3 regions of the Paenibacillus sp. BC26 genome follow, and region 2 is predicted to be linked to each of the others. Evidence: riboswitches for the same ligand, from Rfam matches in the RefSeq annotation. Region 2 holds a riboswitch; each other region holds the start of a gene.
What was found. A riboswitch is a leader RNA that binds a small molecule or an ion and turns the genes downstream of it on or off. The one in region 2 is predicted to bind ZMP and ZTP.
Positions count from the first base shown of each region.

Region 1: it holds a riboswitch for ZMP and ZTP, as region 2 does, so the genes downstream of both, BM412_RS24765 (bifunctional 5,10-methylenetetrahydrofolate dehydrogenase/5,10-methenyltetrahydrofolate cyclohydrolase) here and rpiB (ribose 5-phosphate isomerase B) in region 2, are expected to answer to the same signal.
Region 3: it holds a riboswitch for ZMP and ZTP, as region 2 does, so the genes downstream of both, BM412_RS28875 (DJ-1/PfpI family protein) here and rpiB (ribose 5-phosphate isomerase B) in region 2, are expected to answer to the same signal.

Region 1 is NZ_FPAD01000004.1:264,871-270,202, forward strand. Features, by position in the region: gene BM412_RS24760 (sensor histidine kinase) at 1-1,004, opposite strand, end outside; ZMP/ZTP riboswitch at 1,100-1,185, shown strand; gene BM412_RS24765 (bifunctional 5,10-methylenetetrahydrofolate dehydrogenase/5,10-methenyltetrahydrofolate cyclohydrolase) at 1,281-2,144, shown strand; gene BM412_RS24770 (cyclodeaminase/cyclohydrolase family protein) at 2,147-2,776, shown strand; gene BM412_RS24775 (sensor histidine kinase) at 2,805-4,346, opposite strand; gene BM412_RS24780 (response regulator transcription factor) at 4,343-5,026, opposite strand; gene BM412_RS24785 (small, acid-soluble spore protein, alpha/beta type) at 5,196-5,332, opposite strand, start outside.
Region 2 is NZ_FPAD01000005.1:389,409-394,740, forward strand. Features, by position in the region: gene spoIIR (stage II sporulation protein R) at 1-237, shown strand, start outside; gene BM412_RS27720 (L-threonylcarbamoyladenylate synthase) at 328-1,500, shown strand; gene BM412_RS27725 (manganese efflux pump MntP) at 1,721-2,281, shown strand; gene BM412_RS27730 (low molecular weight protein arginine phosphatase) at 2,315-2,890, shown strand; ZMP/ZTP riboswitch at 3,029-3,111, shown strand; gene rpiB (ribose 5-phosphate isomerase B) at 3,229-3,696, shown strand; gene BM412_RS27740 (TIGR01440 family protein) at 3,712-4,326, shown strand; gene glyA (serine hydroxymethyltransferase) at 4,359-5,332, shown strand, end outside.
Region 3 is NZ_FPAD01000006.1:94,934-100,265, reverse strand. Features, by position in the region: gene BM412_RS28895 (LysR family transcriptional regulator) at 1-887, opposite strand, end outside; gene BM412_RS28890 (branched-chain amino acid aminotransferase) at 1,024-2,115, shown strand; gene BM412_RS28885 (ferric reductase-like transmembrane domain-containing protein) at 2,226-2,720, shown strand; gene BM412_RS28880 (DUF2306 domain-containing protein) at 2,787-3,440, shown strand; ZMP/ZTP riboswitch at 3,493-3,571, shown strand; gene BM412_RS28875 (DJ-1/PfpI family protein) at 3,548-4,219, shown strand; gene BM412_RS28870 (SDR family NAD(P)-dependent oxidoreductase) at 4,500-5,264, shown strand.

The sequences.
Region 1 (5,332 bases), on a different contig from region 2:
GCGATGAGCCGATTTAGAATACCCGCGCCCATCAGCGCGAACAAGAAACAGAAGAAGCCGATGGTCATGATGAGCGCCGTAATTTTGCGATTATCCGCCGTCAACGCATTAAACGGTTCCATGGAGATCAGCTTCCAGCCGAATTTAGGCATTTCCGAGCTGATGACAAGCAGCTTCTCCCCTAGGAAACGATCGATTGTCGAACCGCTGTTTGTCTGATTGATCCACTGTCTAAGCGCCTTGTCTTCCACGGGCTTGAGCAGCTGCTCCTTATGCGTAGAAGAGACGATCGTGCCTGCTTGATCGGTCAGCATGTAGCTGCCGCTTTGATCGTTGCCGATGTTATTGTAAATCGCCGAAAGCGATTGTTCCTTCACATTAAGCACCAGCAGCCCAAGCTCCTGGCCGGTGTAGATGTTATTGATTTTCTTGCCCACCGTAAGAACAGGCTCGTCCGCTCCGAGCGTCAGATAGCTTCTTTTGTCCATCGGAAACCAGATGTTCTGGCCGGTCGTTTCGCGAATGCGCTTCATCATCGGGGTCTGCAGAAGCGTCTCCGGCTGAGGCGCGCCGGCGTTCTCAATCGCAGCCGATGTGCCATAGATCGTGCCATAAGTATCAATGAATGCAGCGCTCTCCACATCCGGAAAAACAAGCAGCGCGAAGCTAAGCTGATTGGTAATCAAGGTCGACAGCAGCAGCGAACGCTCCCGGCTGATTTCGCCTTTGTTATGGTCTTGAATGACGCGGTTTAAGTTGATCGTCAGTATATTGGCGCAGCTTTCCGCATTCGTGAGAATACCATTCATGCGCGTAATGATCAGCGAGGAGTTGTCGCTCACATTGCTGATCGTCTTGTCTACAATCGCATTCGTATAGATGGTATTGGACGCAAAGCCCAGCACAAGGAGCGGCACAATGATCAGCGGAATATAGATCGCGATAATTTTGTTGCGAATGACTTGATTTCGCAGCCAATGGGGATACAGCCAGTTTGTCAGCACAAGCGCGTTGCTCCTTTCGCAGTTTCCCAAGAATCAGCAACATTATAGCACAGCCCTGTTCAAAGGCACCTCCTCGTGCTACACTCTAGGAAAATAATGCTGCATGCAACTGGCGAAATCAGTGGAATGAACCACGAGGGAGCATGCGGATCGAATCACACCGTTCGCCTGGGGAGAAGTATTTGCGACTGGCCATGTCTGAGGACCGGCCTGTCTGCGAATGCTTTTTTTCGTTTCTTATCGATCGTACATTCAGGATGAAGGAGAGGATCTCTAATGGCCCTTATTCTAAAGGCGAAAGAAGCGGCTGAGCTCGTGTATTCGGAAATAGCGCTCCGCGTTGAGGAATGGAAGAAGAATGGAAAACAGCCGTCTCTGGCGACACTACTGGTCGAAGGCGATCCTGCCTCGGCTTACTATGCGCGCTCCAAGCAGAAGATTGCCGAGAAGCTGGGTATCTCGTTTCAGCTCCATACGTTCGCGAACGATGTTTCGGAAGAGGAATTGAAGCGCGTCATCGCTGCGCTTAACGAGGATGAAGACGTTCATGGCATTATGCTGGAGCTGCCATTGCCCGCGCATCTATCGGCAGCTGCAATTGAAGCTTGCATCGCCCCTGCCAAAGATATCGACGGCGTCACTCCATCTAATAAGCTAGCCGTTTACACGGGCAATGACACGGGACTTTATCCCGCAACGCCGCAGGCCTGCATCGGGTTACTCAAGCATTACGGGTACAAACTAGAGGGTCGCAACGTGGCTTTAGTCGGCAGGGGTCAGACCGTCGGCCTTCCGCTGTTTCATCTCCTTCAACGGGAGCATGCAACCGTGACTGTCTGCCATTCCAGGACGCCGGATCTGGCTGCTCAGCTGAAACATGCGGAAATCGCCATCGTGGCGGTTGGCAAACCGGATATGATTACAAAGGATATGGTGCATCCGGGCTTAATCATCATCGACGCAGGCATTAACGAGCTTGCGGACGGTTCGATTACCGGCGATGCCGCTTCGGATCTGAGCGACGCGGCCGCTGCTGTCTCACCGGTTCCCGGCGGAGTCGGCACCTTAACGACCGCGATTCTGTTTCGCAATCTGATGAAAGCCATGGATATCCAAACGTCGATGAAAGGAGATGCGTGACGATGACTACAGTATCATGGGATGATTCCATCCGCCGCTTCTTAGAGAAGGCGGCCAGCGCCGACCCCACTCCGGGCGGCGGAAGCGCCGCTGCCCTTGCCGCAGCCCTCGGCACAGCCATGACCGCAATGGCGGCCCATCTCTCGCAGGGAGAGAAGTACGCCGATGCACGGCTTCAAGTTAACGCTGCATTGAACGAGATGCACCGGCTTTCCGCCGCGTGTGAATCGCTGCTCGCCGAGGACATTTCAGCCTTCGACGGTTATATGCATGCACTGAAGCTGCCTAAACAGAATGAGTCAGAAAAGGCTGTTCGCCAAGAGGCGCTCCATAACGCGACCATTGCCGCCATCGAAGCTCCGCTCCGACTGATGGAGGTGTGCAGAGCGGCGCTGCTGTCTACACTAAGCATCGCTTCCTGCACGAATGCGCATGTCATCTCTGATCTCGGTATCGGCGCTTTACTCCTTGAAGCCGCTGCGCAATCCGCGCTCTTAACGGTGGAGATCAATTTAGCCGCACTGAAGGATGAAGGGATAAAAGCCCATTACGCTGCGAAACGCACTTCCCTTATCGCTGAAATCGAACAACTCAAAAACCGGACATTAGCTGTCGTTCGCGACAGAATCTAATGTCCGGTTCCCCTGTTCCTACTATGGCTCAAGCCGCTCCCTGCACCCTTACGCTGAAGCGTACGCCTTCAGCCGTATTGGCGATGCTATATTCAGCGCCGTGAGCATCCAGTACTTTGCTGACAATATAGAGACCCAGTCCGCTGCCGCCGGTGGAGCGGCTGCGCGACTGCTCCGCCCGGTAGAACGGCTCGAACAATCGCGGCAGCTTCGACTCCTCCACCTGCACGCCGGTGTTCAGCACCTCCAGCCTGTACCACGGATGCAGCGACTTCACCTGCAGCTCGCTCCCCTCATCTGCTGCGCAATACTCCTCGGATAACCGAACAACGACCCGCTCCGCATCGCCGGAATATTGAACGGCATTGGTGATGATGTTCGCCACAGCCTTCGACATGAGCCGCTCATCGGCCGTAATCATCGCTTCCTCCGGCAGCTCGACCTCTAGCTGCATATGTTTGACATCTGCCAAGTAGCTCATATTATTCATCGATTCCCGTACCAATTCGGTTAGATCCACCTTGCGCATCAGCGGACGGAAATCCCGGCTTTCCAGCTTCGACAGCTCCAGGATCTCGTGCACAAGCTTATCCATATCCTGCATAATCGTATACGATTGGCGCAAATATCTGTCCCGATCGCGGTAGGAGCCCACGTTAGCAATCATCGCCTCCAATTGACCGCTGACCGCCGTTATCGGCGTCTTGAGCTCATGCGAAATCGTCGCCACAAATTCCCGCCGTTTCGCTTCCTGCTCACGTTCCTGCTCGATATCGCTCTTGAGCTGCGCGTTGGCATCCTGCAGCTCCCCCATCGTCAGCTGCAAATTAACCGCCAATTTGCTGAGGCTAAACGACAGCTCACCCAGCTCATCCTTCGTGTTCAGCGCAGGCTTCGTTACAGAGAAGTCGAGTTTGGCCAGCCGCTTTGCCACTCGGTTAAGCGAGAGAAGGGGCCGCGCGATTAACCTTGAATAGATGAGCGCACCACCCACTGCAATAAGGAGAATCGGGATCAGCATGTAGGGCAGGAACAGCAAGATGACATCCGCCGCTTCCCCGATCGGCTGCAGCGGAGCATCCACGGACAGCGTATAAGGATCATCGCTTTCTGCGAATTTAATCGTCTTATCGACGCTCAGCATTTGCATGTTCGGGCCGCCGCCATTACCGTCGCCGGGCCCTTTCGCAATCTCACGGCCATCGATCACCCGACCCGCTTCAAGCTGCTTTCGCATACCGAGGTAACTCGCATTACGGGACAGCCAGCCGTTCATGCCCCGATAACTCGGCGGGATATAATACCCCTGCCCCTCCTTATCGCGGATCATGAGCGCCGCATTATGCTCTTGACCAAACTTCGCCATAAGCGGAATGGCATCGGCCGCACTCACGCCGTCGATCTGTTTCACCAGTTCGCTGAAGCTGCTTTCGAGCCGGGATTGCTTGATGTTCTTATAATAACCCGGCAGCATGAAGTAGAGAGTCAAGTAGATGAGAAGCGCGGATACGACCAGCAGCGCAGCCGTAACCATGAAGATTTTAAACCGTATCCCCTTGCGCCGGATCATCCTTCCACCAACGCCAGCTCAGACTCCAGCGAGTAGCCGACCCCTTTTACCGTACGAATGACGGAGATCCCGAGCTTCTTGCGGATATTCTTAATATGAGCATCGACGATGCGGGAGTCGCCGTAGTAGTCGTAACCCCATACTTTGTCCAGCAGCATATCACGTGTCATTATCCTTCCGGCGTTATGTACGAGCGTGTGCAGGATATCGAATTCCTTCGTCGTCGTATCGATGAGCTTGCCATCGACGAAGATTTTGTACGCATCGGCATCCAGCCTTAATCTTCCGTCAAACAGCTGCTCCCCGGACTGCCCGCTGCGCGTGCGCCGAAGGACAGCCTCCACCCGCTTCATCAAGACGTGAAAAGAAAACGGCTTCGTCACATAATCATCCGCTTCTTCCTCAAAGGCGCGCAGCTGATCCTTCTCTTCGCTAAGAGCCGTCAGTACGATGACCGGCGTTTCGGAGCGCTCGCGAATATTGCGGCATATCTCGTAGCCGTGCATGGAAGGCAGCATCAAGTCTAATATGACGAGGTCATACGACGACTGCTGAAATTTTTCCCAGCCTTCCAGTCCGTCCCCTGCTACATCCACCTCATATTGTTGTGCCCGTAGAAACTCAGCAATGAGCTCTTGTATATAATAATCGTCTTCGATGACCAGTATTGCGGCAGGCATCGTCCAATCCCCCATCCTACTCAGCATGTTACCTCCAGCATAACCGACGAAGATGAAAACAGTATGAATCGTTTCTGAAAAATAACTAAAAACCATTCGGAAAACAGCAAAAAACCACCAGCGATCCGCCGATGGTTTCGTTAAGCGCATAAATAATTGATGACCTTCATCAATGCTCGGTATTCTGGCGTGCCAGCTTCTCCTGCGCCATGCGCACAAGCTCTTTGACCATCGCTCCGCCGATCTGTCCGCCGATTTGACCTGCCGACTCCGTCGATAGTTGGCCGTTGTAACCGTGCTCCAGCG
Region 2 (5,332 bases):
TTCGTGGATGCGGTAAGCGGGGAAGCATCGACTCCGGCGGTGGCCGCAACGGCAACTGTGGGTGCAAAAGCAGACAGCGATGCCAAAGTAACTTCGGCCGCGGCAGATGCTCCTGCCAAAGATCAAGCTGCCGATCAAAACGTAAAAGAAGGCGAAACGAAGCAGCCGGAAGTGAAGTTTTTTCTGTGGGAAATCTTCAAGTCGATCATGAGCTTTTTCCGCAGCCTATTCAGCTAACTATAAAATAAGCTCAGTCGCGCACCCTGCGATTGGGCTTTTATTGTATAGGGATGGCCGTTTGGATGGCGCGAGGCGGCATATGGTATAATGGGGCAAAACAAAGCAGAAGCTGGGGATACGACATTGACCATCCATCTACGAAAAACATTACTGTGGGAAGCGGACAGCCACGACCCGCGCGACGGTGAACTTGACGAGGCGGCAGCCTTACTGCGAGAGGGCGGGACCGTTGCTTTTCCAACCGAAACGGTTTACGGGCTAGGTGCCGATGCGCGGAGCACGGCGGCGGTGGAACGGATTTTTGAGGCAAAAGGGCGCCCCTCCGACAATCCGCTGATCGTTCATATTTCGGATCGCAAGCAGTTGGAGGAGCTGACACTTCCGCTGGTAGGAGAGTCAGCCATACTTGCCGATAGGCTGATGGATCAATTCTGGCCGGGGCCGCTGACCATCGTGCTGCCGGTGAAGCCTGGGGCGGTGTCGTCGCGGGTAACTGCGGGACTTGCTACCGTTGCGGTGCGAATGCCTGCTCATCCTGTAGCCTTGCAGCTTATTGCCGCGTCTGGTTGTCCGCTGGCGGCACCTAGCGCGAATCGCTCCGGCCGTCCAAGTCCGACACTGGCCTCGCATGTGCGAGAGGACCTTAGCGGCCTAATTGACGGCATCGTCGATGGTGGCGCCGCAGGGGTAGGTCTTGAATCGACCGTCGTCGAGGTGGACGGCGATCTTGTGCGGATCTTGCGCCCCGGCGGCGTGACGGCCGAAGCGCTTCGCGAAGTCGCGGCGCGGGTCGACTACGACGCCGTTGCCGCTCCGGGCGCCGGCATTGCCGCTGCCGCCGCTGCTGCTGCGCCTTCGGCGGCGGGAGCTCCCGCAGCGGAAGCGCAGGCGCCGCGCTCGCCAGGCATGAAATATGCGCATTACGCCCCGCAGGGGCTGATGCACTTGGTCAAGGGCGACGCTGACGCCGTCTCCGCCTATATTGAGGCGGAAGTCGGCGCAGCGAAAGCGCGCGGCGAGCGCACGGGCGTGCTCGCCTTTGCCGAGCATGCCGCTCGGTACGACGCCGACTGCGTGCTCGTCGTCGGCAGCCTGGCGCAGCTCGAAACGGCTGCGCACGGCCTCTACAATGCGCTGCGCGAGTTTGACAATCGCGGCGTACAGCGCATCTGGGCCGAAACCTGCTCGGAGCAGGGTATCGGCCATGCGCTCATGAACCGCTTATCCAAAGCGGCCGGCCACGCGGTGGTCCACGTCTAGTGACGGTGAGTTCCGCGTGCCGCGCCAAGCCATGCGCGATCGCACTTACTTGCGGCCAACTCGTGCGCCAAGCGTCACCGTCCCGTACCCGTACCACCAGCGCGCCAAGCGCCACTTCCCTAGCGCACTAAACCCGCGCCACCCACAACCTTCCCCAGGTCATCTTTCCAACCTTGTCCGCATATGCTTGTGGAGAGGTTGCGGACAAGGAGAGGATGAAATGGTGGAGGCGGGCATGCATGCCGGACAATTGCTGACGCTGCTGATTATTGCTGTGGCACTGGGGATGGATGCTTTTTCGCTGGGTGTCGGCATTGGGCTCAAGGGCATTCGGCTGATGGATATAGCAAAACTTAGCGCGATCATTGCGCTTTTTCACATGGTCATGCCGCTCATGGGCATTTTCACGGGCAAATACGTCAGTACGCTGCTGGGCGGCGTGGCGACGACGGCGGCCGGTGCGCTGCTGCTCCTGCTTGGCGGCCATATGATCTACAGCTCGCTGCGCGGCGATGCGGTGGAGTCGATCGACTACCGAAGCTCATGGGGGATGCTGCTGTTCGCGCTTGGCGTGAGCATCGATTCCTTCTCTGTCGGCATCTCACTTGGCATGTTCGATACGGACATGCTGCTGACCGTACTGCTGTTCGGCGTTGCCGGAGGCTTGATGTCCGTTTTTGGGCTGCTGCTCGGTCGTAAGGTAGGCACAAGTCTCGGCGGGTACGGGGAAGCGTGCGGCGGCGTCATTTTATTTACATTCGGTTTGCTGTTCCTGTTCTAACAGAACGGCATCTTATAAGGAGTGAAATCAATCGTGAAACGGATTCTATTCGTGTGCACGGGCAATACATGCCGTTCGCCAATGGCTGAAGCGCTGCTTCGGGCGAGGTCCCAGCAAAGGGGCATGCAGCTTGATATTCGTTCCGCAGGCGTGTCCACGATCGATGGACTGCCTGTTTCCAATCATGCGCGGACGGCGCTGTCCAGACGTGATATTGTGCACAGTGGTACCTCGAAGGCGCTCGAAGGCGGCTCGATTGCGTGGGCAGATCTTATTTTGACGATGACCGCCAGTCATAAAAGGCAGCTGCTGCAGCATTTTCCGGCTGCGGTGGACAAGACGCATACGCTGCTTGAGTTCGTGAACACGGATCCCAAAGTGTTGGCGAACATCGCCGAGCTGGAAGGGCTGTACTCGAACTGGCAGATTAAGCAGGCGCTGGGACAGCCGCTGACTCCGCAGGAGCGGTCCAGGCTCCTTGAGCTGGAGCAGCAGATCCCGAGCTTCGATGTGGAAGATCCTTTCGGCGGCTCGCTGGCGATGTATGAGCAGAGCGCCAGCCAAATCGAAGCCGCGCTCAACCGTCTTCTCGATCGACTGAAAGGATAAGTGTATTTGTCTGAAGGCTTTTCGTGGCTCTTTAATAAGGTGAAACTGCGCTCGCTGTCAAACGATGGCAAGCGCCGTTTCTTCCGGCAACGATTGATTTTGAAGCCAAAATCCGTTATGATAAAAGCAACTAAAGACGGTTTCCGATGTAACTGGCGACGAAAGTGGGTTAAACCACGGTGGAGCATCGGATCATACGGCCGGTCGCCTGGGCAAAGAGCAGCGTGCGCAAGCATGCTTGCTCTTTTTTCGTCTTTTTCGGCGAAATCAGGTATACTAATGCCATTGTGAATCGACAATTTCCGCCATGTGCGGTTCTATTGGGAGGAATATGGATTATGAAAATCGCCATCGGCGCAGACCACGCGGGCTACCGCTTGAAAGACGAGCTGGTTCCGTTTATCCAATCGCTTGGCCACGAGATTGAGGACGTAGGCTGCGATTGCGCCCAGTCCGTAGACTACCCGGATTATGCGCTTCCTGTTGCGGAGCTTGTTGCGCAAGGCAAGGCTGAACGCGGCATACTCATTTGCGGTACGGGAATCGGCATGTCCATCGCGGCTAACAAAGTCAAAGGCATTCGCTGCGCACTGGTGCACGATATGTTCTCGGCCAAAGCAACCCGCGAGCACAACGACACCAACGTACTGGCAATGGGGGAACGCGTCATTGGCCCGGGCGTAGCGCAAGAGATTATCCGGATTTGGCTCGAGACGCCGTTCTCGGGCGGCGAGCGTCATGTCGGCCGCGTGAACAAAGTGATGAAGCTTGAAGCACAATATGCCGATGCGGCAAAATCCGAGTAAGGGGCGTACCCAGCGATGAGCGACCACGGCCACGGAATAAGCAGCATGGATTCGGCACAGCTGACCAAGGATGTAGAAACCGTTGTCCGCGAGCTTGCAGCCGTGTCCGGCATTCGCCAAGGACAGCTGCTTGTCATCGGCGTGTCGACCAGCGAAGTACTCGGCCAGCGGATCGGGACATCAGGCACGCTGGAAACGGCAGCCGCGATCTATGCGGGAGTCGAGAAGGTACGTCAAGAATTGCAGTTTTATCCGGTTTATCAGTGCTGCGAGCATTTGAATCGGGCACTTGTTATGGAAAGAGAAGCCGCCGAGCGGTATGGTTTGGAGCTCGTTTCGGCTATCCCCGTGCGCAAAGCCGGCGGCTCCATGGCAGCCTACGCGTTCCAGAAACTGCAGGATGCCGTGCTGACCGAGACGGTTCAGGCCCATGCGGGCATCGATATCGGCGACACCTTCATCGGCATGCACTTGAAGCGTGTAGCGGTACCGGTGCGACCAACGATCCGGGCAATCGGATCCGCGCATTTGACAATGGCTTACACCCGTCCGAAGCTGATTGGCGGGGAACGTGCGGTTTACACGCGGGAAGCGGCAGGCCCGGCAACGGATGCCGGCACATGCGACTAATATATTTATTTTACTGAGGAGGACTTATCAACATGGAAAACCTACGTAAACAAGATCCTGAAATTTTGAAAGCACTTGGCCTTGAGCTGCAGCGTCAACGCGACAACATCGAGCTTATCGCATCCGAGAACATCGTTTCCGAAGCGGTATTGGAAGCAATGGGTACTGTACTGACGAACAAATACGCAGAAGGCTACCCGGGCAAACGTTACTACGGCGGCTGTGAGCATGTGGATATCGCCGAAGATATCGCACGCAACCGTGCCAAAGAATTGTTCGGTGCTGAGCACGCGAACGTGCAGCCTCACTCCGGCGCACAAGCTAATATGGCAGTTTACCTGGCTGCGCTAAACCCAGGCGACACGGTTCTTGGTATGAACCTCGCGCATGGCGGTCACTTGACGCACGGCAGCCCGGTTAACGCATCCGGTCTTCTGTACAACTTCGTGGCATACGGCGTTAACGAGAACACTTTTACAATTGACTATGCAGAAGTACGCAAACTGGCGTTCAAACACCGTCCGCGCATGATCGTTGCAGGCGCATCGGCTTACCCGCGCATCATCGATTTTGAAGAGCTTGGCCGTATCGCTAACGATGTAGGCGCATTGCTCTTCGTTGACATGGCGCATATCGCAGGTCTTGTAGCAGCAGGCTTGCACCCGAGCCCGGTTCCGCACGCACACTTTGTAACAACAACTACGCACAAAACGCTTCGCGGACCTCGCGGCGGTATGATCCTTTGCCGCAAAGCATGGGCGCAAGCAATCGATAAAGCAGTATTCCCAGGTTCCCAAGGCGGACCTCTGATGCACATTATCGCGGCTAAAGCAGTAGCTTTCGGCGAAGCGCTTCAGCCTTCGTTCAAAGAATACGGCAAGAACGTTGTCGACAACGCGAAGGCGCTTGCTGACGGTTTGATCGAGAGAGGCATCAACATCGTTTCCGGCGGTACGGACAACCACTTGATGCTGATCGACCTTCGCAACCTGAACATCACAGGTAA
Region 3 (5,332 bases), on a different contig from region 2:
TATTGAAAACATTCGATAAAATGCTGAGCGCGTTTGGACAGCAGCTGGTCCTTCAGCCACAGAATGCCGACCTCGGATTGAAAATCGGCGTCGCGAATAGGGAGCGTGATCACGTCACCGGAGGGAAACGAGGAAATAACCGATTTCGGAAACACCGTTGCGCCGATTCCTGCGGCAATTAGGGACATAATAATGGCGACGCTGGAGCATTCGCAGATGATGTTGGGCTCAAAGCCGTGACGGCGGAATTCGTTTACGACCTGCTCGTGCATTTTGATTGTTTTGTCGGTCTTTAATGTAAGCTGCGGATATTGGGCGAGCTCCTCGATGCTGATATCGTTCCCTCTGCCGGGGGAAGCCCATGCGGCAGGCATCAAGGCAACATAAGGATCGGAAGGAAGCGGGAGCATATCCAGCTTGTTCGGAAGCAGATGAGCCTCGAACGGCAATCTGGATATGACGAGCTCAATCGAGCGTCTCTCCAGCATTTCGCCCAGCAGGTAATGGTCGCCCTCGGCAATCTTAAACGTGACCTGAGGGAACTTCTCGCGCAGCTGCTGGATCGGCCCCGGGAGTATGGAAACGCAGGAAACAACCGCACCCAGGGAGAGCGTACCTCGCACACCAAGCTCAAGCTCTTTGACTTCCTTCATGGTCTCGTCTAATTGCAGCAGCAGCGACTCTGCCCGGTCCTTAAGCAGCCGCCCTGCAGCGGTCAATGTCAGCTGGGTCCGGCTCCGCTCGAACAGCTGGGCGCCGAGCTCATCTTCCATCAGCATGAGCTGCCTGCTAAGGGGCGGCTGCTCCATATGCAGCAGCTTCGCCGCTCGTGTAATCTGCTTCTCCTGTGCAATGGCCAAGAAGTATTTGAGCTGTCGAAAGTCCATTTAAACATCCCCAATTTATATTCTCTTTGCATACTTTAAAGGTATGGATAGTGAACAGAATAGATATTTTATATATACCTCAACAGGTGGTAGTATGCAATCACCAATTAGAAAGTAAGGGAGTAGTGATTCAACCATGACAGCAGCCAATAACGCCATTTCGATCGAACGCAGTCTGAACAAGAAGACGAAGCCAGCGCAGGATCAGCTAGGTTTCGGTATCTATTTTACCGATCACATGTTTGTAATGGACTACAGTGTCGAGCAAGAGTGGCATAACCCGCGCATCACGCCGTACCAGCCGATCGTACTCGACCCGGCCGCGAAAGTGTTCCATTATGGACAAACCATCTTCGAAGGCTTGAAAGCCTACAAAACCGAAGACGGCGGCATTCAGTTGTTCCGTCCTCGCGATAATTTTGCCCGTATGAACCGTTCCAACGATCGTATGAGCGTGCCTGATCTGGATATTGATGTGGCCATTGCAGCGCTGGAGCAGCTCATCGCAGTCGATCAAGACTGGATTCCGGATCTGCCGGGTACATCGCTGTATATTCGCCCATTCGTCATTGCCACACAAGCGACGCTTGGCGTGTCTCCATCCGAGAATTACCAATTCATCATTATCATGTCGCCTGTTGGCGCCTACTATCCGGAAGGAATCAATCCGGTCAAAATCCACGTGGAATCCCACTATGTTCGTGCAGTTGTAGGCGGCGTGGGTGAAGCGAAGACAGCCGGCAACTATGCGGCGGCCTTGAAGTCGCAGCAAGCCGCTAAGGAAGAAGGCTACACGCAGGTTCTGTGGCTCGATGGCACGCAGCACAAATATATCGAAGAAGTCGGCAGTATGAATGTGTTCTTCAAAATCAACGGAACGGTCGTAACGCCTGCACTGAACGGCAGTATTCTAGCGGGTATTACACGCAACTCGGTTATTCAGCTGCTTAAGCACTGGGATGTTCCTGTTGAGGAGAGAGTGCTTTCCATTGAGGAGCTTTATGAAGCGGGTCGCAACGGTACGCTGGAAGAGGCTTTCGGAACCGGTACCGCAGCCGTTATTTCGCCTATCGGCGAAATGAACTGGAACGGAGAGAAGCTCGTGATCAGCGAAGGCGTGACCGGCCAGCTCTCGAAGTCGATTTATGATACGCTGACAGGCATCCAAACCGGTGCCGTTGCGGATCCGTTCGGCTGGGTCAAGAAAGTCGAATTCAGCCAAGAGTAATCAAATTATGGTGAGGCTATACGCAGATGTTCATCGTACTGTGAGATTTTTCGAGTGGGGTCTATGGTAGAATCAGAAGTAAGGATTCTTCTCGAAAAAGGAGCACGTACATGCTGCAGCCTCGCCATTTTTTTATTTTCTTGCTACCGCTAATTAATGCAGCCGTGTGGATTGCTTTTCCACCTGTGGATCACGGGCTTCAGCCTTCGTTTGCCCAGCGTCATCTGGGCGAAGTGATCGGCTCGACAATGATGATTATGATGGCCTTCACCTTATTGCTCGCAACGAGAATCCGGGTATTGGAACGATTATTAGGCGGCTTGGATAAGCTGTATGTCGTCCACCGGAACGCGGGTATATTTGTATTTCTGCTGCTTTTCCTCCATCTGCTCGTCATGCCGCTTAATCCGAATGAGGTCCCTCCCGGACGGGCTCCCGGCTATATTGCTTTTGGGGGTTTTGTCCTGCTCATTCTCCTATCGGTGGCGCCGAGGATTCCGGGGGTTCGGCGGGTTATGCGGATAGGCTACCGAGGATGGCGGATCTCGCATCGGTTTATCGGGGTGGCGGGTTCCATTCATTTTGAACAATTCCGGTTCCGATGAGCGCTGTGCTTGTGCGGAGGACCGCGGCGTTGAGTTTTCATTTTTGAAACGAGGTACAGCCCAGCTATGCAGAAGTCTAAAATTCTCTATCGGTTTATGCTGACGATTGCGGTCGGCTTTATCGTATATGTGATCACCATCAATTTCTTCGTGGATCCCCAGGCGGAGCGTTTTCTGAGTCACAAGATCAACCTAAAGCATCCGTTAAACAAGCCGGTTTGGCTTAATGTGATGTATGTCCATGTGGTGTGTGCGAGTATCGCGATGGCGGCGGGAGCGGTTAATTTTGCCACGAAGGTTCAGACCCATTACCGGCGCGCGCACCGAGCTATCGGGTATGTTTATTTTGGCGCGATCCTTGTCGTAGTGCTCACTTCCGGCTACATGGCGCCTTATGCGACCGGCGGTAAGCTGAACAGCGTTCCGTTGAACCTGCTGAGCATGCTGTGGACGGCCATGACGGTGATCGCGATTGTGAAAATAAGACGAAAACAGCGCATCGCCCACCGCAATTGGATGATCAGAAGCTACGCGTTCTGCTACACGAATTTGTGCATTCATGCGATTACTTATGTAGTTCACCAAGGATTCGGTTTGTCCTATACGCACAGCTACACAATCGGCGTTTATGGGGCTATTCTCTTCCTACTGCTTGCAGCCGAGGTTGTTATCCGAGTGGTATTTGGACAATCGGGCAAGGGAAGGCCGATGCAGCCCTAATAGAACTTCATCGTTGATTTGACTAAATATTCGGACTACAATATAAGCAGTATTCGGTGTGTGTGACTGGCGTAAACGTGGAGTACCACGAGGGAGCACATATTCATATGCCGTACGCCTGGGCGAAGTGCTTGGTCTTTGGACTGAGCGCTTTTTATTATTTCATGGGAGATGATGAGATGGAGCAGGTGCGGCAGGCAAGACATGTAGCGATTCTGATCTTTGATCGCGTGGAAGTGCTGGATTTTGCAGGGCCGTTCGAGGCGTTCCTATCCGGCAGCAACTATGGCCGGGACTTCAATGTGTTTACCGTAGCTGAACATGATGGTCCGATTCATGCGCTTGGCAATCTGAGCATTAACCCGGCCTACAGCTTCCGGACTTGTCCGAAGCCGGACATTCTCGTCATTCCCGGAGGACCGGGCACCAGAACCGAAATGCACAATCCTGTCATGTTGGACTGGATCAACCAAACTGCCGGAGAAGCGGAGCTGCTTCTGTCCGTGTGCACAGGCGCTCTTCTGGTAGTGAAGGCTCAGCTGGCAGATGGATTGAAGCTGGCTACGAACCGCCTTGCGATGCATGAGCTGCGGGCAATAGCGCCGGAATCTGCAGAAATTCATGAAGAAGCGCGTTATGTGGACAATGGGAAGCTTATTTTGTCGGCCGGTGTTTCAGCGGGGATCGATGCGTCTTTGTATGTAATAGGTAAGCTGCTGGGCGAGGAACGGGCGCTTCTGGCAGCAAGTTTGATGGAATACGATTGGGTGCGCTCATGAAGAAATCGCGCTAGTCCACAGGAGTGGGCTAGCTTTAAATTTATTCTTTACTGATCGTTCCCAATATGATATGATCAATTCGTAAGCAAGAAGGAAGCAATCGTGAGTGAGGATGCATTCCTTTTTTATTCGCAATAGTAGAACGATCATTCCCGTAAGGGCTGCGGTCAAGTTGGCAGCCAAGCATAGTTTGCAGTACATTTTATTTTTTTACTCTTTTGAGAATGATCATTCTCAATTGGTGCATCATAATAAACAAATGACAAAGGAGCGATACAAAATGGGTAAATTAAACGGTAAAGTAGCATTCATTACAGGTGGTAACAGCGGGATCGGCTTTGCAACGGCGAAGTTGTTTGTAGCTGAGGGAGCTAAGGTTGTCATCACAGGTCGTAATCAGGCTACGCTGGACAAAGCAGTGGAGGAGCTTGGTGCGTCGAACAGCTTCGGTATTCAAGCCGAAACAACCGATCCGCAGAGCCTGGAGAAGGCAACGGCTGCAGCAGTTGAGAAATTCGGCCGACTGGATGTCGTGTTCGCCAATGCCGGCATTGGCGGTCATACTCCGCTCGGCGGTACGGAGCTGGCCGCATTCCAGGAAGTCATGAACGTGAACGTGACGGGCGTGTTCTTCACCGTACAAGCCGCATTGCCTTACTTGAAGGAAGGCGCTTCGGTAGTCCTGAACGGTTCGGTGCTTGCTAATGCGGGAAGCCCGGGATGGGCAGCGTATGCAGCGAGCAAAGCGGCCGTTGCGAGCATGGCGAAAGTGTTTGTTTCCGAATTGTCGCCTAGAGGCATTCGCGTAAATACAGTCGTTCCCGGCCCTACTCGCACACCGATCTGGGGTCAGCCGGAAGGGCTGGCGCAAATGGAAGCCAAGCTCACGCGATCGGTTCCGCTAAACCGTTTGGGTGAACCGGAAGAAATCGCAAACGTAGCTTTGTTCCTGGCTTCGGATGATGCTTCGTACGTGCAAGGCGCCGAAATCAGTGTTGACGGAGGCGGCGGCTCATCCCCGTTCGGTGCACCGGTATATCGTTAAGCCTAAAAGCCGCCGGAGTATAGGACACCTTGTCAGGGGATTCTTTACCGATTGTTCTCAATATGGTA